Regions from separate parts of the Streptomyces sp. NPDC058246 genome, predicted to be linked through region 1. Evidence: riboswitches for the same ligand, from Rfam matches in the RefSeq annotation. Region 1 holds a riboswitch; the other holds the start of a gene.
What was found. Region 1 has a riboswitch for ZMP and ZTP ahead of ACFVXA_RS04480 (glycine hydroxymethyltransferase). Riboswitches for the same ligand answer to the same signal wherever they lie in the genome.

Region 1 (10,621 bases):
CGCCGGACGGGCGGAAGCGAGCCGGACTCCTCCATCCGGGGGCTGCCGCCTCCAGGCCCTCGCTTCGGCCTGGACGGTCCCGTCCGCGAACGCCGGACCGGCTGAAACGAGCCGGACTCCTCAGGCCTCAGGCATCCTCAGGCCTCAGGCATCCTCACCCGGCGCCTCCCCGAACCGCGCCAGCGCCAGTGCCCCCACCACAGCAACCGCGAACCCGAGCACCGCCAGCCACTCAAGGCCCGGCCGCGTACGGTCCCCGAGCCACACCACCCCCACCAGCGCGGGCCCGATGGTCTCCCCGATGACCAGCCCGGCGGTGGCCGTCGTCACCGACCCCCGCTGCAAGGCCGAGGTGAGCAGGAGAAACGCCGCCCCGCCGCCCAGCAGCAGCGCATACGTCGCCGGATTGCTCAGCAGCGCCCCCGGCGCGATGTCGTCGATGAGCCGCACCGCCACCTCGACCACCCCGAACCCGAACCCGGCCCCCAGCCCCAGCGCGAGCGGCCGCACCCGCTCGGGCAACCGCCCTCCCACGAGGCCCAGCAGCAGCACCGCGACCGCCGTCGCCAGCATCGCGTACTTCAACACCGTCGACCCCGACTGGTGTCCCTCCGTCCCGGAGGCCAGCCCCAGCATCGCGAGCCCGGCGCAGACGACCCCCACCGCGCCCCACTCGACCCGGCTCAGCCGCACCTTCAGCAGCCGCGCGGCGACCACCGCCGTCACCGCGAGGCTCGCGGCGAGCGCCGCCCCGACCGCGTAGATCGGGATGGACCGCAGCGCCGCGATCTGCAGCAGAAACCCGACGCCGTCGAGCGCGAGCCCCGCCAGATACCGCCACTGCCGCAGCGCCCGGAGCAGCAGCGCCGCGCCGCTGCCCGGACCGCTGTCCCCGCCCGGCCCGTCGTCGGCCGCGGCGCGCGCGGCCATCGCCTGCAACACCGTCGCCGTACCGAAGCAGACCGACGCGCCAAGGGCGCACATCATTCCAAAGAGCACGAAGTGACTGTAGGGGACGGTGAATCGCGGGGGGCCACCGCACACCTGCCGAGCGTGATCTCTAATCTGATCGCCGAGCTATCAGAACAAAGCGAAGACGAACCGAACAGGACAACGGGGGAACGAACATGGCAGACACCCGACGGCAACTGCGCTCGGGAACGGTCGTCCTCGGCGGCATGGGGCTCCTCGCGGCGGCGCTCACCGCCTGCTCATCGGCCCCCGACAAGCGTTGCGTCGACCGCGACAGCTACAACCTCGCCAAGGGCTACAGGGCCGTCGCCGACAAGAACTGCAAGTCCACCAAGGCCTCGGTCAACGGCGCCTGGTACTACGGCGGCAAGAAGAAGAGCGGCTGGGTCGACGGCGGCTCCTTCACCAAGCCCAGCAAGGGGTCCGGAAGTTCGAGCGGCGGCAGCCATGGCGGCGGCGTCGACCGCGGCGGCTTCGGCAGCCACAAGGGCAGCTCCGGCGGCTGATCGACCGGGACACGATCGGAGCCGTACGCCATGGAACGCCGCACCACCGCCCCCCGCCCCGACTGGCAGCGGACCGTCGAGGAACAGGGCCTCGTCTACCCGCTCACCCGCTACCCCGACGACTCCCTGCGCCCCTACTGGGACGAGAGCGCGTACTACGTCTTCTCGCTGCCCGAGGTCGAAGCGCTGGAGGAGGTCGTCGAGGAGCTGCACCGCATGTGCCTGGCGGCGGCCGGCCACATCGTCACCGCGCGGCGCTTCGCCGACCTCGGCATCACCGACCCGCGCGTCGCCGAACTCATCGCCGAGGCCTGGCACCGTCGCTCCGAACTCCCCTCCGTCTACGGCCGTTTCGACCTCCGCTACGACGGCACGGGCCCCGCCAAGCTCCTGGAGTACAACGCCGACACCCCGACCTCCCTCGTCGAGGCCGCCAGCCCCCAGTGGTTCTGGATGGAGGACCGCTTCCCCGGCGCCGACCAGTGGAACTCCCTCCACGAGCGACTGGTCGCCGCCTGGAAGAAACAGTCCGCCCTCCTGCCGCCCGGCACCCCCCTCTACTTCGCGCACTCCGCCGCCGACGAACTCGGCGAGGACCTGATGACGGTCGCCTATCTGAAGGAGACCGCCGAACAGGCCGGCCTGGACACCGACTGGATCTCCATGGAGGAGATCGGCTGGGACCCGCTCTCCGGCCGCTTCGTCGACAACCAACTCCGCTTCATCCGCAGCTGCTTCAAGCTCTACCCCTGGGAGTGGCTCACCACCGACCGCTTCGCCGGCCACGTCCTGGACACCCTCGACAACGGCGGCGGCACGGGCAGCACCCTGTGGATCGAGCCCGTCTGGAAGATGCTTCTCTCCAACAAGGCCCTCCTCGCCATCCTCTGGGAGCTCTACCCGGACCACCCGAACCTCCTCCCCGCCTACCTCGACGGCCCCCGCGAACTGGCCCGCACCACGGGCTACGTCGCCAAGCCCCTCCTCGGCCGCGAGGGCGCCGGGGTGACGGTCCACGAACCGGGCGCCGCCCCCGTCGTACGCGCCGACGAGCCCTGCTGCTACCAGGAGCTGGCGCCCCTGCCCGCCTTCGACGGCAACCGGGTCGTCCTCGGCGCCTGGGTCGTCGAGGACGAGTCGGCGGGCCTCGGCATCCGCGAGTCCGCCGGCCTGATCACCGACGAGTACGCCCGCTTCCTGCCGCACGTGATCCTCTGACGCGAGGCTCCCTACGCCCCCAGTACGGCGCGGAGCTGGGCGAGCCCCCAGTCCAGGTCCTCCTTGCTGATGACCAGGGGCGGGGCGATCCGGACCGTGACACCGTGGGTGTCCTTGACGAGGACACCGCGGTCCATCAGCTTCTCCGAGATCTCCCGCCCCGTGCCGTACTCGGGGGCGATGTCGACACCCGCCCACAGCCCGCGCCCGCGCACCTGTGTCACATGGCCCGTGCTCGTCAACAGACCGAGCTCATGGTGCAGATGCTCGCCGAGCTCGGCGGCCCGCCGCTGGAACTCACCCGACCGCAGCATCGCGATCACCTCCAGCGCCACCGCACAGGCCAGCGGATTCCCGCCGAACGTCGACCCGTGCTGCCCGGGCCGGAACACCCCGAGCACCTCGCCGCTCGACACCACCGCCGAGACGGGTACCACCCCACCGCCGAGCGCCTTGCCCAGCACATACATGTCGGGCACCACCCCCTCGTGCTCGCACGCGAAGGTCCTGCCCGTCCGCCCCAGCCCCGACTGGATCTCGTCCGCGATGAACAGCACGTTCCGCTCCCGCGTCACTTCCCGCACGCCCTGGAGATAACCGGGCGGCGGCACCAGCACCCCCGCCTCGCCCTGAATCGGCTCCAACAGCACGGCGACGGTCTCCTCGCCGACCGCCTCCCGCAACGCCGCCAGATCCCCGTACGGCACGATGTCGAAGCCCGGCGTGAACGGCCCGAAGTCCTCCCGCGCCTCCGCGTCCGTGGAGAAGCTGATGATCGTCGTCGTACGGCCGTGGAAGTTGTCGCCCGCCACGACGATCCGCGCGCTCCCGTCCGGGACGCCCTTGACCCGGTACCCCCACTTGCGGGCCGTCTTCACCGCGGTCTCCACCGCCTCCGCGCCCGTGTTCATCGGCAGCACCATCTCCATGCCGCAGAGCGCCGCCAGCTCCCGGCAGAAGTCCGCGAAACGGTCGTGATGGAACGCCCTCGACGTCAGTGTCACCCGCTCCAGCTGCGCCTTCGCCGCCGCGATCAGCCGCCGGTTGCCATGTCCGAAATTCAGCGCCGAGTATCCGGCCAGCAGGTCGAGGAAGCGGCGCCCCTCGACATCCGTCATCCACGCCCCGTCCGCCGTCGCCACGACGACCGGCAGCGGGTGGTAGTTGTGCGCGCTGTGCGCGTCGGCCGAGGCGATGAACGCCTCCGTCGTCTCCGTAGCGGTCACGGGATCTCCGTTTCTTGCGGCACGTTCCCGCGGCACGGGGAGTGGGGCGGGCGGGTGAGTACGGGCACGGGGGAGTGGGGCGGGCGGGTGAGTACGGGCGGCCGGACACGGACGGCCGGTCATGGACGGCCGGACTCATGGCTCATTTCCTATCGTCGCTCGCATGGTGGACGGGGGAACCCGGTGATCCGGCGCGCCCGGTAGGCTGACGGGCGGGGCCGTGACTGGCGCGCTGGGATGGGACCGACCATCGGGGAGCGGCTCCGGACGAATGTGTGCCGTGCGCCTGGGCCGAACCGTGAACGCTGAACGCCACGCCGTCCGGAGGCCGACATGCCAGAGCAGCCCCTCTCCACCGAGTCCACCGCCTTCCGCAGCGCCCTGGAAGTGATTCGGGCCGTCGAGCCCCGCGTCGCCGACGCCATCGGCCAGGAAGTCGCCGACCAGCGCGACATGCTCAAACTGATCGCCTCCGAGAACTACGCTTCCCCGGCCACCTTGCTGGCCATGGGCAACTGGTTCAGCGACAAGTACGCCGAGGGCACCATCGGCCGCCGCTTCTACGCCGGCTGTCGCAACGTCGACACCGTCGAAGCCCTCGCCGCCGAGCACGCCCGCGAACTCTTCGGCGCCGAGCACGCCTACGCCCAGCCGCACTCCGGCATCGACGCCAACCTCGTCGCCTTCTGGGCCGTCCTCGCCGCCCGCGTCGAGGCCCCCGCCCTGGAGCGGGCCGGCGTCCGCAACGTCAACGACCTCTCCGAGGCCGACTGGGCCGAGCTCCGCCAGGCCTTCGGCAACCAGCGCATGCTCGGCATGTCCCTGGACGCCGGCGGTCACCTCACCCACGGCTTCCGCCCGAACATCTCCGGCAAGATGTTCGACCAGCGTTCCTACGGCACCGACCGTGCCACCGGCCTCATCGACTACGAGGCACTGCGCACCTCCGCCCGTGAGTTCAAGCCCCTGATCATCGTCGCCGGCTACTCGGCGTATCCGCGGCTCGTGAACTTCCGGATCATGCGCGAGATCGCCGACGAGGTCGGCGCCACGCTCATGGTCGACATGGCGCACTTCGCCGGTCTCGTCGCGGGCAAGGTCCTCACCGGCGACTTCGACCCGGTCCCGCACGCCCCCATCGTCACCACCACCACCCACAAGTCGCTCCGCGGCCCGCGCGGCGGCATGGTGCTGTGCGACGAGACCCTCGCAGAGCAGGTCGACCGCGGCTGCCCGATGGTCCTCGGCGGCCCCCTTCCGCATGTCATGGCCGCCAAGGCCGTCGCGCTCGCCGAGGCCCGCCGCCCCGAGTTCCGCGACTACGCCCAGGCCGTCGTCGACAACTCCCGCGCCCTCGCCGAGGGCCTGATGCGCCGCGGCGCCACGCTGGTCACCGGCGGCACCGACAACCACCTCAACCTGATCGACGTCGCCTCCTCCTACGGCCTCACCGGCCGCCAGGCCGAGTCCGCGCTCCTCGACTCGGGCATCGTCACCAACCGCAACGCCATCCCCGCCGACCCCAACGGCGCCTGGTACACCTCCGGAATCCGCATCGGCACGCCCGCGCTGACCACCCGTGGTCTGGGCACGACCGAGATGGACGAGATCGCCGGTCTGATCGACCGCGTCCTCACCGCCGCCGAGCCCGGCACCACCGCCAAGGGCAGCCCGTCCAAGGCCCAGCACGTCCTGGACCCGAAGATCTCCGACGAGATCTCGCACCGGGCCACCGACCTGCTCACCGGCTTCCCGCTCTACCCGGAGATCGACCTCGGCTGACGCGCCCGGCGCCCCACCCGGGGCTACAAGTCGATCAGCTCCTGTCGTGGTTCCCGCGGTGGTCCGGCATCCTCACGCCGGGCCGCCGCGCGGCGTATCAGCAGGGTGCCGCCCACACCGAGGATCAGGCCCGCCGCCAGCCCTGCCATCGCCCATCTCGGGTGCTCCGCCGCTGCGGGTTCCGTGACACTCGCCGGAGCGCTCACCGGCCCGAACAGGCCCGACTGCTCCTCCAACTGGTCGAACACCGAGCGCGGCGCCCGATGCCAGCGGATGTCGTCGTCCGCCACGTCGGGTGAGGGATCCGACCGCACCCAGGGCGTGCCGTCCGCCGCGACGAACACCTGGTCCGCACGCTCGATGGCGACATCCCCGCCGGGCGCTCTGCTGGTCTGCGGCCAGCCCCCGACCCCGCTCAGGCCCCAGATCACGGTGGCCCGCACCGGCGGGTAGTGCCCCGCCGCCCACGCCTCGGGCACCCGCTCCGTCCCCGTGTATCTGGGCGCCAGCAACCGCCAGAGCCGGACGAAGTCCTCCTCCCCTACGTGCAGTACGGTCGTCCGCCCCGTGTCACCGGCGATGACCAGGGCCAGATCCGGGGTGTCGGCCTTCGCGTACGCAGTCGTGCCCCCCGAGGCGTGCGCTCGCGGTGCGGCGAGCGCGGTCAGCGCCATGGAGACCAGCACCAGGAGCCACAACCTCGCTCGTCCGACCTGGAACCTCATCCGTCCCCCCTCATCCGTCCCCCCCTCATCGGTCCCCCATCAGTGGTTCAGCGACTTCGCCATCTCCACGGCCCGTGCCTTCGACGCCACCCCCTCGAGCCGGAGGGTGGTGTCACCGCCCTGCATCCACAGCAGCGTGGGCCCCGCGGTCCGCTCGGAGCGGGTGAAGCGGTCGCCCTCCGCGTCGATCAGCCAGAAGCTCAGCAGATGTGGCTTCGCGAACCACAGCGCCTGAGGGGCGTAGTCCTCGGCTCCGCCCAGCGGCACCCACTCCGGTGGCTCCCGCACGGTCTTGGTGAAGCCCATGTCCAGCCCCGCCGGATACTCGTCCAGCCGGACCGTGCCTCCATGATCGCGCCAGCACAGGCTCATCAGGAGCCGCCCCTTCGGCTCGCGCGTCACCGTCACCGCGTCCGGCACCCCGAGCGCGTCGGGCACAAGGGGCGCGAACCCGGCCCGCCGCCCCGCCTCCGCCAATGTCATCGACGGCCCGCAGCCGGGCACGCGGGCCCCGGGCGAGGGCACCGCCGACGGGTCGTACCGCACCTCGACCCCGCCGAAGCCGAACCACTCGACGACCGCGGCACGCACCGGAGGCGTGAGCACGAGCACCGTCAGCAGACCGCACAGACCCGCGCCCAGCGCGCGCCGACGCGCCCGCGCCCAGCGGCGCACCGCCCTCAGCCGCTCGCGGGGCCCCGGCGGCTCGGCCACCGGGACCGGGATCCTCTCGGCGAGTATCCGCTCCAGCACCCGCTCGACCATCGACTCGCTGCCGGCCGCCCCCGGCCCGTCCAGCGACCGCCCCAGCGCCCGCAGCTCCTCCGGCAGCCGCGCGCCACCCGCACGGGCACCCCGGCCGCCGTCACCGGTCGGCTCCGGGTCCACCGCACCCCCCTCCTCGTACCGCTCACTCATGATCATCACCCCCTTTCCGAGGATCTCCGGGTCCCAAGCCCGGCAGCAGTCGGCCCAGCTTGCGCAGGGCGCGGTTGAGGCGGGACTTCACCGTGCCGCGTGGCCAGCCCAGGGCCTGGGCCGTCTCCGGTTCGTCCATCTCCAGGAGGTAGCGGTACGTGACGACGAGGCGGTGCTCCTCGCTCAGCTGCTCCAGGGCGGCCAGCAACGCAGCACGGCGCTCCGTCTCCAGCGCCGCGACCGCCGGGTCCGCCGATTCCGGTATCAGCGGCTCCGCCTCCGCGAACGCCGCCTCGCGGCCGGCCAGCGTCCGCCGGCGCACCGCCGTCCGCACTGTGTTCCGCGTCTCATTGGCGACGATCGAGAGCAGCCACGGCTTGAACGCCGCGTCGTCCCTGTAGCGCCCCAGCGAGCAGTACGCCTTGATGAAGGCCTGCTGCACCACGTCCTCCGCGTCCGCCCCCGCCCCGAGCGCCCTGGCCGCCCTGATCGCGATGCCCGTATGGGCACGGACCAGCTCCGCGTACGCCTCCGGCTCTCCGGCGCGTACGCGTGCGATCACCGCGGCCTCGTCGACGACGATGCGGCCCCCCTCCCGCGTCCTCACACTCTTGCTACACCGCCCGAGGCCGATCGGTTCCCACCCGTGTCCCCTCAGTTTCCGACCAGTTCCGGACCGGGCGCCCACACCTGAGAGAATGGTGAGCATGGCTTCAGACCGTCCCCGTGTGCTCTCCGGAATCCAGCCCACCGCAGGCTCGTTCCACCTCGGCAACTACCTTGGCGCCGTCCGCCAGTGGGTGGCCCTGCAGGAGTCCCACGACGCGTTCTACATGGTCGTCGACCTGCACGCGATCACCATTCCGCAGGACCCCGCGGACCTGCGCGCCAACACCCGGCTCGCCACCGCGCAGCTGCTCGCCGCGGGTCTCGACCCGGACCGCTGCACCCTCTTCGTGCAGAGCCACGTCCCCGAGCACGCCCAGCTCGCCTGGATCATGAACTGCCTCACCGGCTTCGGCGAGGCGAGCCGCATGACCCAGTTCAAGGACAAGTCCGCCAGGCAGGGCGCCGAGCGCGCCTCGGTCGGCCTCTTCACGTACCCGATCCTCCAGGTCGCGGACATCCTGCTCTACCAGGCCAACGAGGTCCCGGTCGGCGAGGACCAGCGCCAGCACATCGAGCTCACCCGCGACCTCGCCGAGCGTTTCAACGGCCGTTTCGGCGAGACCTTCACGGTCCCGAAGCCGTACATCCTCAAGGAGACGGCGAAGATCTTCGATCTCCAGGAACCGTCGATCAAGATGAGCAAGTCGGCGTCGACTCCGAAGGGCCTCATCAACCTGCTCGACGAGCCGAAGGCCACCGCCAAGAAGGTCAAGAGCGCGGTCACCGACACGGACACCGTCATCAGGTATGACGCGGAGCAGAAACCGGGTATCAGCAATCTGCTGACCATCTACTCGACCCTCACCGGAACCGGTATCGCGGAACTGGAGCAGCAGTACGCCGGTAAGGGCTACGGTGCGCTCAAGACGGACCTCGCCGAGGTCATGGTCGACTTCGTGACGCCGTTCCGGGAACGCACCCAGCAGTATCTGGACGACCCGGAGACGCTCGACTCGATCCTGGCCAAGGGTGCCGAGAAGGCGCGTGCCGTCGCCGCGGAGACGCTCTCCCAGGCGTACGACAAGGTCGGCTTCCTGCCCGCCAAGCACTGACGAACGAGACCGCCGCCGCCGTACGGCAGCCGACACCGCTGTCGCACGACAGCGGCACGGCGGCCCCTACCACAGCCTGTTCGGCAGTCCGTACGAGACGAGCGCGACACTCGTACGGCCGCCGAAGGCGGGCCACACCGCCGTACAGTCGATAGCCGAACCCGCCGAGCAGCCACCCCTGCCCGCGCGGAAGGCACCGGCCCTTAGAACCTTCGAGAACTTCGAGACCTCCGAGAACTTCGAGAACAACGACAGGAGACGACGTGGGGACCGTAACGATCGGCGTGTCGATCGCGGTCCCGGAGCCTCACGGCAGCCTGCTCCAGGAGCGGCGCGCGGGCTTCGGCGACCCCGCGGCTTCCGGCATCCCCACGCATGTCACCCTGCTGCCGCCGACGGAGGTCGACGACTCGGCGCTGCCCGCGATCGAGGCGCATCTCGTCGAGGTCGCGGGGGCCGGGCGCCCCTTCCCGATGCGGTTGTCAGGGACGGGCACCTTCCGCCCCCTGTCGCCCGTCGTGTACGTACGGGTCGTCGAGGGCGCCGAGGCCTGCACCTGGCTGCAGAAGCAGGTCCGGGATGCCTCCGGGCCCGTCGCGCGCGGGCTGCAGTTCCCGTACCACCCGCACGTCACCGTGGCGCACGGGATCGACGACGCGGCGATGGACCGGGCCTTCGAGGAACTGTCCGGGTACGAGGCCGACTGGCCCTGCACCGGATTCGCGCTCTACGAGCAGGGCGCGGACGGCGTCTGGCGCAAGCTCCGCGAGTTCACCTTCGGCGGCACGGTGGTGCCCCCGCAGGCCTGCGCGCCCGAGCGGGACGCCACACTGCCGGCGCGCCAGTAGCCCCGTCACGTTTTCCGGCGGTACGTCAGATCGGCAGCCGCCGGAACACCGGTCGCGGTACGTGCCGCAGCGCCGACATCACCAGCCGCAGTGTCCCCGGTACCCACACCGTCTCCGAGCGGCGTCGCAGCCCCGCCTCGACGGCCGTGGCGACCGCCTCCGGGGTGGTCGCCAGTGGTGTCTGCGGCAGGCCCGCCGTCATCCTCGTACGGACGAACCCGGGGCGTACGACCATCACATGCACGCCCGTGCCGTGCAGCGCGTCGCCCAGACCCTGCGCGAAGGCGTCCAGGCCCGCCTTGCTGGAGCCGTAGATGAAGTTGGAGCGGCGGGCGCGCTCGCCGGCCACCGAGGAGAGCACCACCAGGGAGCCGTGTCCCTGGGACTGGAGTGCCCGCGCGCACACCAGGCCGGCGGACACCGCGCCCGTGTAGTTGGTCTGGGCGACCCGCACCGCCGCGACGGGCTCCCGCTCGTCGCGCGCCTGGTCGCCGAGGACTCCGAACGCGAGCAGCACCATGTCGATGTCGCCCTCCGAGAAGACCTTGCCGAGCACGGCCTCGTGGGACTCGGGGTCGAGGGCGTCGAAGGCGACGGTGCGGGCGTCCGCGCCCATCGTGCGGAGCTGTTCGGCGGCCTGCTCCAGAGCGGGCGACGGCCGTCCGGCGAGCCACACCGTGCGGGTGCGCCGGACGATCAGGCGGC
Region 2 (10,621 bases), on a different contig from region 1:
TCCCCCGGCGGACACGGCCCTCCCGCACCGCTCACCCGTCAGGCGCATCGGGCCGCTCCGCTTGCCGTGGGCCCCGCGCCGTAGGAGTCTCGGAAGGGAGAGGCCCTTCGCGGCCCACTCCTCGCTGGGCCGCGGCCTGCCAAGGAGGTCACCATGGCCACCGCGCCAGCCCCCGCCTTCGACACCGAAGTGCTACGCCGGGGCATAGAAGGACACAGCGCGACAGATCTGCTGTCGCTCTACGCCGACGACGCGGAACTACGCATCGTCGACCGCAACACCCAGCCCAGTCACCCGATGGTCAAACACGGTCGCGGCGAGATCGGCGACATGCTCAACGACGTCTACAGCCGGGACATGACGCACAAACTGGAAGAGTGCATCATCCAGGGCGACCACGTCGCCTTCACCGAGTCCTGCGAGTACCCGGACGGTGTGCGGGTGCTGGCAGCTTCGATGATGTCGCTGCGCAACGGCAAGATCGTCGAGCAGACGCTGCTCCAGGCATGGGACGAGTAGGAAGGAACTGGCCGAAGGTCCAGGTCAGGTCCCGTGTGACCTGGACCTTCTCGGCGGGTGCGGCGATGGGCCGGTCGCATCCGCGCACTCGGCTGCCACGACCGGTTTCCGCGGCGGGTCTGCGAGCTTCCGCCTCTCTGCTGGGCTCAGCACTGCGAGCGATGCGTTCTCGCCCTCGTCTTCCGACTCCGCGTACTCCTCGAACGCTTCGGATCCGGCGCCGGTGAACCGCGCCCGTACCCGACGGCGGTCGGCGGGCTGACTCCGCACGACCGTCGGGACTCGGCTTTCTGAGGCCGCGCTGCAGCTGCCTCGGCTCTCTGAGGCCGCGCTGCGGCTACCTCGGTTTTCTGGGGCCGCGCTGCAGCTGCCTCGGTTTTCTGGGGCCGCGCTGCAGCTGCCTCGGCTTTCTGAGGCCGCGCCACGACGACCCCGGCCGGGCCCTCCCGCAGGTGGTCGCACCGGCTACGCTGGTCTGCGGGCCGTGACTGGCGCTGAGGTGGAGTACCACCGGGGAGCGGCCTGACGAAGGGGTCTTTGCCGCGCGCCTGGGCGTTTGTTTTCAGCGACGCTCAGGAGGAGCTCATGCCCCAGTCCCGCATCACGTCCCAGCCCCAGCCCGACACGCAGGCCCGGCTCATGGACGGCGCAGGTCTCGCGCGCCGCGTCGTCGAGGAGACCGCCCGGCGCGCGGCCGACCTCAAGGACCGTACCGGAGCGGCTCCGTGTCTCGCGACGGTGCTGGTCGGCGAGGATCCCGCCTCGGTCACCTACGTCCGGATGAAGCAGCACCGCAGCCGCAAGGCCGGTATCGAGTCCCGCCACGTCACGCTGCCCGCCGACACCACGACGGCCGAACTGGTCGCCACGCTGGAGGCGCTGTCCGGCGACCCGACCGTGCACGGCATCCTGCTCCAGCACCCCGTCGGCTCGCACATCGACGAGCGCGCGGCGTTCGAGGCCATCGCCCCGGAGAAGGACGTCGACGGCGTGACGCTGAGCTCCTACTCGGCGATGAGTTTCGGTCTGCCCGGCTTCGTGTCCTGCACGCCCGGCGGCATCATGCGGCTCCTGGACGCGTACGACGTGGACCCGGCGGGCAAGCGGGCCGTCGTCGTGGGCCGCAGCGCGATCCTCGGCAAGCCGGTCGGCATGCTGCTGCTGGGGCGCGACGCCACGGTGACCTACTGCCACTCGCGGACGACGGATCTGTCCTCGGTCGTGCGCGAGGCGGACATCGTGGTGGCCGCCGTGGGACGCCCCCGGCTGATCCGCGGCGAGGACATCAAGCCGGGAGCCGTCGTGATCGACGCGGGCTACAACCCCGGGAACGTCGGCGACGTCGACTTCGACACCGCCGTCACCCGGGCCGGGCTGATCACACCGGTGCCGGGTGGCGTCGGCCCGATGACGATCGCGGTCCTGCTGGAGCAGACCGTGACCGGGGCCGAGCACCAACTCGGCGTCTGAGACGGCACTTTGCCCCGCCTCAGCGCATCCACGCGCGGTACGACATCACGTCGCCGGCCTTGACGCCGTACTCGGGATCGGCCTTGGTGACGGTGTCCTCCAGGCCGAGGACCGCGCCGGTCGCCGGATCCAGGATCAGCATCCGGCGGCCGGAGCGGGCCGTGTCGTCGTACACGTACGCCTGCCCGTGGCGGCCCAGCCGGTCGGTGACGGCTCCGGCCGGGCGCAGGCCCTTCGCGTCGGCGAGGACGCGGGCGAGCGCGGCGGTCTCGCGGGTGCCGAGCGTCCAGTTGTCCAGCAACTGGGAGACGGCGTCCAGGAGGTGGGGCGTGTCCAGCGGCCCGGTCCGGTCGATCTCCGCCAGGTAGGCGCGCAGCCGCCGCGCGTCGTGCGGCGGCCGCGCCCGCGGCGGGGCATCGCTCCAACTCGGTGGGTACGTCAGCCTGCTGAGGACATGACCGTCCTCCACCGTGCGGGGGACGGGGTCGGCGTCGGTGATGACCGGTTTCCCCGGGTGGCGCGGGTCGGTCGCCACGACGAGCTCCGTGTGGCTGCCGTCGGCCTTCCAGCGCACGACGCGTTCCTCGGGCAGCGTGACCGGCGGCCGGGCTCCGGGTCCCGAGGTCATGCTCAGGCTCCAGGTCTGGACGTGGGTGCCCTGGCGCGGTGGAAGCGCGCTGTCGGACGCGTCCGCACGGTCGGCGAGCCGGTCCAGGGGTACGGCGGTGGAGCCGGCCTCGATGAGCAGGGGGCGCGGGGCGGCCACGGCGGGGGTGGTGGTCGGTCCCGACAGCGTGAGGGCGAGGACGACCGCGCCGACGGCCGCCGCGGTCCCGACGCTGCAGACCCAGCGGCGCAGTCGGCGGGGGCGCTCGCCGTACAGCAGGTGGCTCAGGCGGCGTTCCGCGTGCTGGTCCAGCGGGCGGTCGTGGAAGCGGGGGTCGCCGGGTGACACCGGGTTGGCGCGGCGCAGCAGTTCGAGTTCGTCAGCCATGGCCGTGCTCCTTCGGGGTGTCGCGGCGGGGCGCTTCGATGCCGGGGGCCACGGTGATCTGGAGGCGGTCGATCTCGGCTCTGAGGCGGCGGCGGGCGCGGTGCAGCCGCATCGCCGCGGCCCGGATCCCGCAGTCGAGGGCGACGGCGACCTCGTCGATGCCGAGTTCCTCCCACGCCGTCAGCCGCAGTACTTCCTGGTCGGCCGGGGAGAGCCGGGCCAACGCCTCGTGCACCCAGTCGCCCGGTGCCTCGGAGTCGGGGGCCGCCACCACCTGCGTGCCGTGCGCGCTCTCGTCGTTGCCGAGCCGGTCGACGAGCCTGCGGCGGCGCCCGTAGCCGCGTACGGCATTGGCCAGACAGCGCCGGGCCACCCCGTACAGCCAGGGAAGGGGTGCCGGCGGGAGATCGGACCGGCGCCGCCAGGCGACGGTGAAGACCTCCGCCACCACCTCCTCGACATCACTGCTCCGGCCGTCCAGTCGCCGCGCAACATAGCGGCTGACCGCCCAGTAGTGCTCGCGATAGGCAGCGGCGAAGGTCTCGTCGTTGCTCATGATCCGTAGGTGTCCGGCAGGTCCGTGATCGTCACACCCGCCGATGTGACGCTCGTCGCTCCGCTCCAGTGTGACGGCGGGGGCGCCGCCGGACACAGGCGGGGCATGGAGAGCAACACTGTCACGGCGCTGCCCGCACCCCGTCCCGTGCGTGCGCGGCGTCCCGGACTCGCCGCGGTGAGGTGGCTGACCACCACGGACCACAAGACGATCGGCACGCTGTATCTGGTCACGTCGTTCGGCTTCTTCTGCGTCGGCGGCGTCATGGCGCTGCTGATGCGCGCCGAACTGGCCCGGCCGGGGCTGCAGATCATGTCGAACGAGCAGTTCAACCAGGCGTTCACGATGCACGGCACGATCATGCTGCTGATGTTCGCGACGCCGCTGTTCGCCGGTTTCGCGAACTGGATCATGCCGCTGCAGATCGGCGCACCCGACGTGGCGTTCCCACGGCTGAACATGCTGGCCTACTGGCTCTATCTCTTCGGCTCTTTGATCGCCGTCGGCGGGTTTCTGACGCCACAGGGGGCCGCCGACTTCGGATGGTTCGCGTATGCGCCCCTGTCGGACGCCGCGCATTCGCCGGGCGTGGGCGCCGACATGTGGATCATGGGTCTGGCCTTCTCCGGCTTCGGCACGATCCTCGGCTCGATCAACTTCATCACCACCATCATCTGCATGCGCGCTCCCGGCATGACGATGTTCCGCATGCCGATCTTCGTGTGGAACGTGCTGCTGACCGGTGTGCTGGTCCTGCTGGCCTTCCCGGTCCTCGCGGCCGCGCTGTTCGCCCTGGAGGCGGACCGCAAGTTCGGTGCCCATGTGTTCGACGCGGCGAATGGCGGCGCGCTGCTATGGCAACACCTCTTCTGGTTCTTCGGCCATCCAGAGGTGTACATCATCGCCCTGCCCTTCTTCGGAATCATCAGTGAGGTGATTCCGGTGTTCTCGCGCAAGCCGATGTTCGGGTACCTGGGCCTCATCGGGGCCACGATCGCGATCGCAGGGCTCTCGGTCACCGTCTGGGCGCACCACATGTACGTCACCGGCGGTGTGCTGCTGCCGTTCTTCTCCTTCATGACGTTCCTGATCGCCGTCCCGACGGGCGTGAAGTTCTTCAACTGGATCGGCACGATGTGGCAGGGTTCCCTGTCCTTCGAGACCCCGATGCTGTGGGCGGTCGGTTTTCTGATCACCTTCGTTTTCGGTGGTCTGACCGGCGTGATGCTCGCCTCGCCGCCGATGGACTTCCCCGTCTCGGACTCGTACTTCGTGGTGGCGCACTTCCACTACGTGATCTTCGGTACGGTCGTGTTCGCGATGTTCTCCGGATTCCACTTCTGGTGGCCGAAGTTCACCGGCAGAATGCTCGACGAGCGGCTCGGAAAGATCACCTTCTGGACGCTGTTCGTGGGCTTCCACGGCACGTTCCTCGTCCAGCACTGGCTGGGTGCCAACGGGATGCAGCGCCGGATCCCCGACTACCTGGCGGTGGAAGACCTCACTGCCCTCAACACGGTGTCGACCATTTCCTCCTTCGTGCTCGGCCTCTCCTTCCTGCCGTTCTTCTACAACATCTGGAAGACCGCGAAATACGGCGAGAAGATCGAGGTCGACGACCCGTGGGGCTACGGACGTTCGCTGGAGTGGGCGACGTCCTGCCCGCCTCCGCGGCACAACTTCCTCACCCTGCCACGCATCCGTTCCGAGTCGCCGGCCTTCGATCTGCACCACCCCGCCATCACCGCCGCGGGCGCTCAGCCGGAGACGGCCGGGAAGGAACTGCGGTGACGGCCATGGACGACCGCCCGATCGATACGGGCACCCTGATCAACGAGCTCGAGGGTCACCTCCTCATCGAGGCCGCTCGTGCCGAGGGACGCGCCGAAGCCGTCCGATTCACGCGATCACTGTCCTGGCTCACGGAGACGCAGCGGGAGGAGGTGGAGGCTCGCTTCCAGGAGAGCCATCTGGCGCTCACCCGGCGTTCCTGGGAGCGCACCGCGCGACGCGGCAGGGACATGCGGGCCGAGTACGAGGAACGGTATCGCGCGCTGCGACGACGGTGCTGCGCGGGATGTCTGCTCGGTGCCGCCCTCGCCGTGGCGACGGTCATGCTGCTGACCGTGTCACTGGCCTAGAGCCCCCTTCCACCACGTGGGTGACACCCCCGCGTGCGTCATCGCCGGCATCCCCCGCGTGTGCCATCGCCGGCATCCCCGCGTGCACCATCGCCGCGGATGGGCGTGCCGGTTGCGGCGCTCGGGGGACGGGCGCACGGTGAAGAAAGAGACATCGGTCCTGGACGGGCCGCGTTCCCCGGCGTCTTCGAGAGGGCGGCGATGGTGATGACCAAGAGCAACGCGAAGATGCACATGATCAAGGGCAAGCTGAAGGAGACCCTCGGCAAGAGCCTGGGTGACTCATCCATGCAGCGGTCCGGCCGTCGCGAGCAACTGCGCGCCAAAGCACACGAGATGACCGACAAGGCGACCGACCGGCTCCACCGGCGGGCAGGGCACTGACCGGGGGCCGTCGCCCGTAACGCCGGTCAACTCGCGCTGCACGCGCAGCCCCTGAGCAGTGACCGGCGCCTTGTGGCGAAAGGCGGGGCCGGCAAGGGAGGAGGGCGAAGAGGTCATCGCCCCACTGCGGCGAGGAGGTCATCGCCCCATTGCGGCGGCGTCAGGCCTCGTCCTCCTCCTCGTCGTACTCACCCTCGGGCCCCTCCTCGTCGTACTCCTCCTCTTCCTCCCCTTCCTCCCCTTCCTCTCCTTCCTCTCCTTCCTCCTCTTCGTCGGGGGTCTCCTCGTCCTCTTCGTCGTACTCCTCCTGCTCCTCGCCCTCCCCTTCCGCTTCCTCCTCTTCCAGTGCTTCCTCGTGGGTCCTGACCACCTCGCCGTCGCGGATCTCTCCGCGCCAGCCCTCGACTTCCTCGTCGGCGAACGTGACATAGCGCTGGAAGTTCTTGAAGTCCAGCCGCAGACGGCGTCCTTGGGCTCGCCACAGGTTGCCGGTCTTCTCGAAGAAGCCCGAGGGGTGGTACTCGACGACGAGCACGATGCGCGTCAGAGTGGGGGTGAGTTCATGGAAGCTGACACAGCCGTGCGTGGTGCCTTTCGCGCCCTCGGAATTCCATACGATGCGCTCGTCCGGCACCTGCTCCTGAACTGTGGCCTTCCAGCCGCGAGTCGAGGGACCGACCTTCACCTTCCAGTCGCTGGCGGTCTCGTCGTTCTTGGACACACTGCGTACGCCTTTGGTGAAGCCGCTGAACTCCTCGTACTGCGTCCAGTAGTTGTAGGCCACGCGGATCGGGACACCCACGTCCAGCACCTCGATGATGTTCATGACCTTGGTGCTGCCGGCCTTGCCCCCGCCTCCCCCGCCGAAGACGTTCTTGACTTTGTCCATCACATTGTCCTTGAGGCCCTTGCCCTTCTCACCGACGAAAGCCTTCAGCGGGGAGTCGCCTTGGAGGATCCGGCCGCCGACGCCGGCGAGTGTTCCCCCGTTCTCGGCCACGTCGAGCAGCCCGTCGGTGACATCCCCCAACTTGTCCCCCGCCTTGTCGACGAGATGTCCCACCTGCGCACCGAGGAAGTCGACGAGTTCGTCCCGCAGCAGGTCCAGACCCGACCCTTCCTCACGATTGGTGTCACGCTCTTTCTCGGCCATGACCTACCTCCGCCGCGCGGTCGTCTTCTTGGCGGCGGTCTTTTTCGCCGGGGCCGCCTTCTTGGCCGGGGCCTTCTTCGCGGCCGCCCGCTTCGTCGTCGACTTCTTGGCCGCCGGCCTCTTCGCCGCCGCCTTCTTGGCGGGCGGTGAGGACTTCTTCGCGGTCTTCCTGGCCGGAGCCGACTTCTTGGCGGCAGCCTTCTTGGCGGGGGGCCTGTGCGCCGCGGACTTCTTCGCGGGGGCCGCCTTCTTGGCAGGAGCGGCCTTCTTGGCAGGAGCGGCCTTCTTACGGGGAGCGGGCTTTTCCGGGCGCTTCTTCGCGCCGGCTCCCGTCGGGCGGCGGCGCCGTCGTGGCGGTTCCTCCTCGGCCTCTTCCTCTTCTTCTTCCTCCTCCTCGGGCTCTTCCTCCTCCTCGGGCTCTTCCTCTTCCTCGGGCTCTTCCTCTTCCTCTGGCTCTTCTTCTTCCAGTTCCCCCTCCGGTTCCTCCTCGCCCTCCGCCTCTTCTTCTTCCTCCTCGTCCTCGTAGCGGTCCTCGCCCTCCTCCGGCTCCTCCTCGTCCTCTTCGTACTCGTCCTCGTCCCCTTCCTCCTCCTCGTCCTTTTCCTGGCCTATGCGCAGCGTGCGCTCGTGGAGGGAGTCGGCGAGGTCGGTGAGGCGCCGATCGGCGGTGGCTGCCAGGGCTTTGCGTCCGGCGTCCAGCAGTTCGCCGCGCACCTGCTCGTTCAGCTCGGCGACCCCCGGAACATCACCGAGTTTGCGCAGTCCTGTCGTCATCAACTGCTGAGGGTCGAGCCCAAAGCGGCGGCCGGCGACATAAGTTGCCATGGCGAAAGCGAGACGGCCTTTCTTCGCACGTCCGAGCACATAGCCAGCTGTGACGGCGGCGGCGAGGCCGACTTTGGTCGTGTCGTTCATGAGCCGGATCCCTTCGGAAAGGGCTGGTGAAATCGCCGCATCGGGGCCAACATTCCGTAGCCCAACCCGCGCTGGAGACAGAGAGCGGATCGCCCGCGCCGTGTCTCACAGCCCGCTGTGTCACAGACACGCCGCGCAACCCACCGGGCAGGTCCACGCGAAGTCATCCACACCCGGGCGAGATATATCTCTCTATGGTGGAATTATAGGGTTCGCAAGTGGAATATGGCGCCCGCTCCGAACCACCGGAGAGACCATGGCCGCACCAGAACCCCGGAGGCGGTCCAGCGGTAGGAGCCGCAGCTCCGACGGAGACACCGCAGGTGGCTCCCGTCGCCGCTCCGGCAAGGGCAACGCCGCCTGGGCCATACGCTCCGCCGCCGGACAACTTCAGGAGTTGCTCGGCCGGGCTCCCGAGTCCGTCTCGGCACTGAAACCGACCGAGACCGGTTGGGAGGCCGATGTGGAGGTACTCGAACTGGAACGCGTCCCGGAAACCACCAGCGTGATGGCTACCTACCGAGTGACGCTCGACAAGGAAGGCGATCTGGTGGGGTACGAAAGGACCCGCCGCTATACCCGCGGCCAGATCGACCGGCTGAGCTGAGAACGGCAGAGCCGGTGAAGGGAGGCACCATGACAGTGGTGCCACAAAGCGGAGGTGGTGTCGCCCGGGGCGGTGGCACCGGCAGCCTCTATGACGTTCTGGAACTCATTCTCGACCGCGGACTGGTCATCGACGTGTTCGTCCGCGTGTCGCTGGTGGGGATCGAAATCCTCAAGATCGACGCTCGCATCGTCGTGGCCAGCGTCGACACCTACCTGCGTTTCGCCGAGGCATGCAACCGTCTCGACCTCGAGTCCGGGAGAAAAGCACCCACCCAGTTGACCGACATTGTCGGAGATTCGGTGGAGAGCGGAGCGAAGGGCAAGTCCAAGGGGGCCCTCTCCGGCGCGGTGGAAGCGGTGACCGATTCCGTCAAAGGTGTCACCGGCCGTGACAGCGACGAGGAGGGCGAGGCCGAGGAAGAGGACGAGGACGAGGACCGGGAAAGCGAACCCGTCGAGAGGCGACGGCGGCCGGTTCGGCGCACCTCCCGACGTGAACGCGAAAGGGGCTCGTCGCGCGAGAAGGAATGAGCCATGGCCGTATACATCTACTCCATCACCGGCAAGCAGCACCCGCTCCACGTCGATGATCTGCACGGCGTCGGTGAGCCACCGGCCGCCCTGCGGACCGTGACGGCCGGACCGCTGTCCGCCGTGGTGAGCGATGCCCCGGAGGATCTGCGCCCCAAGCGCCGCGACATCATCGCGCACCAGGAGGTGCAGCAGCGCCTCATGGCGGACGGCACCGTGCTGCCCATGCGGTTCGGCCTGCTGGCCACCGACGACGAGGACGTGCGGCTCGCGCTGGAGCAGAACGCCGAGGACTACACGGACAAGCTCCGCGTACTGGAAGGGTGCGTCGAGTACCACCTCAAGGCGTCGCAGGACGAAGACGCGCTGTTGCGGCAGATTCTGCTGGAGTCGGACGTGGCACGAGAGCTCAATGAGAGCATCCGCGGCGGCACCGCCGCCCCCGAGGCGCCGGTGCGACTCGGTGAGCTGGTCGCCCAGGAGGTGCAGGCACGGCAGGAGGCGCTGGCGGCCGGCGTGGTCGAAGCTCTGCGTCCCTTCGCCCGGCAGCTCGAATCCTCCCAGCCGACCGGTTCGGATTTTCTCAGCACGTCGTTTCTGGTGAACGGGGAGCAGGAGGAGCGATTCCTCACCGCGGAGTTGAGTGTCGCCCACCAACTGGGCGACGACTTCACCTTCCGGTTGAACGGCCCCCTGCCCCCGTACAGCTTCGTCTGAACGACCTCGTCCGAAGGAAGCGAACCCTCATGGGCCTGTTCACACAGATCGTCACCCTTCCCCTGGCGCCCGTGCGCGGCGTCGTCTGGGTGGTGGACCGCGTAAAGGAGGCGGCCGAGAACGAGTACTACGACCCGGCACCGGTGCACAACGAACTCGCGGAGCTCGAACGGCGGCTCGTCGCCGGGGACATCGACCAGGACACGTTCGACCGGCGCGAGGACGAACTGCTCGACCGGTTGGAGGAGATCCGGGCCCATCAGCAGGGCTGACACCGCTGATCCGGCATGAAGGAACGTGAGGCAGCCACCGTGACCGAACCCCTGGCCGACAGGCTTGGTTCCTACCCGTCCAGAGCGGCACCGCCCTACGGGCAGGGTTCCTCCGCCAATCTCGCCGACATTCTGGAACGGGTACTCGACAAGGGCATCGTCATCGCGGGCGACATCCAGATCAACCTTCTCGACATCGAGCTGTTGACCATCAAACTGCGCCTGCTGGTCGCGTCCGTCGACAAGGCGAAGGAAATGGGCATCGACTGGTGGGAGCACGACCCCGCGCTGTCCTCCCGGAGCCGGGACGAGCACTCACTCGCCGAGGAGAACCGCCGGTTGCGGGCCGAGATCGAAGCC

Region 2: it holds a riboswitch for ZMP and ZTP, as region 1 does, so the genes downstream of both, ACFVXA_RS22105 (bifunctional 5,10-methylenetetrahydrofolate dehydrogenase/5,10-methenyltetrahydrofolate cyclohydrolase) here and ACFVXA_RS04480 (glycine hydroxymethyltransferase) in region 1, are expected to answer to the same signal.

Annotation. Positions count from the first base shown of each region.
Region 1 is NZ_JBHVWZ010000002.1:433,696-444,316, forward strand. Features, by position in the region: gene ACFVXA_RS04460 (hypothetical protein) at 145-987, opposite strand; gene ACFVXA_RS04465 (hypothetical protein) at 1,128-1,478, shown strand; gene ACFVXA_RS04470 (glutathionylspermidine synthase family protein) at 1,509-2,696, shown strand; gene rocD (ornithine--oxo-acid transaminase) at 2,708-3,922, opposite strand; ZMP/ZTP riboswitch at 4,133-4,221, shown strand; gene ACFVXA_RS04480 (glycine hydroxymethyltransferase) at 4,256-5,704, shown strand; gene ACFVXA_RS04485 (hypothetical protein) at 5,728-6,429, opposite strand; gene ACFVXA_RS04490 (hypothetical protein) at 6,469-7,347, opposite strand; gene ACFVXA_RS04495 (RNA polymerase sigma factor) at 7,340-7,909, opposite strand; gene trpS (tryptophan--tRNA ligase) at 8,055-9,068, shown strand; gene ACFVXA_RS04505 (2'-5' RNA ligase family protein) at 9,332-9,916, shown strand; gene ACFVXA_RS04510 (decaprenylphospho-beta-D-erythro-pentofuranosid-2-ulose 2-reductase) at 9,942-10,621, opposite strand, start outside.
Region 2 is NZ_JBHVWZ010000015.1:373-10,993, forward strand. Features, by position in the region: gene ACFVXA_RS22100 (nuclear transport factor 2 family protein) at 154-519, shown strand; ZMP/ZTP riboswitch at 994-1,080, shown strand; gene ACFVXA_RS22105 (bifunctional 5,10-methylenetetrahydrofolate dehydrogenase/5,10-methenyltetrahydrofolate cyclohydrolase) at 1,105-1,989, shown strand; gene ACFVXA_RS22110 (CU044_5270 family protein) at 2,009-2,983, opposite strand; gene ACFVXA_RS22115 (RNA polymerase sigma factor) at 2,976-3,539, opposite strand; gene ctaD (cytochrome c oxidase subunit I) at 3,645-5,330, shown strand; gene ACFVXA_RS22125 (hypothetical protein) at 5,336-5,680, shown strand; gene ACFVXA_RS22130 (CsbD family protein) at 5,780-6,064, shown strand; gene ACFVXA_RS22135 (SRPBCC family protein) at 6,225-7,217, opposite strand; gene ACFVXA_RS22140 (histone protein) at 7,221-8,132, opposite strand; gene ACFVXA_RS22145 (gas vesicle protein) at 8,389-8,739, shown strand; gene gvpJ (gas vesicle protein GvpJ) at 8,769-9,272, shown strand; gene ACFVXA_RS22155 (GvpL/GvpF family gas vesicle protein) at 9,276-9,989, shown strand; gene ACFVXA_RS22160 (gas vesicle protein GvpG) at 10,019-10,261, shown strand; gene ACFVXA_RS22165 (gas vesicle protein) at 10,277-10,621, shown strand, end outside.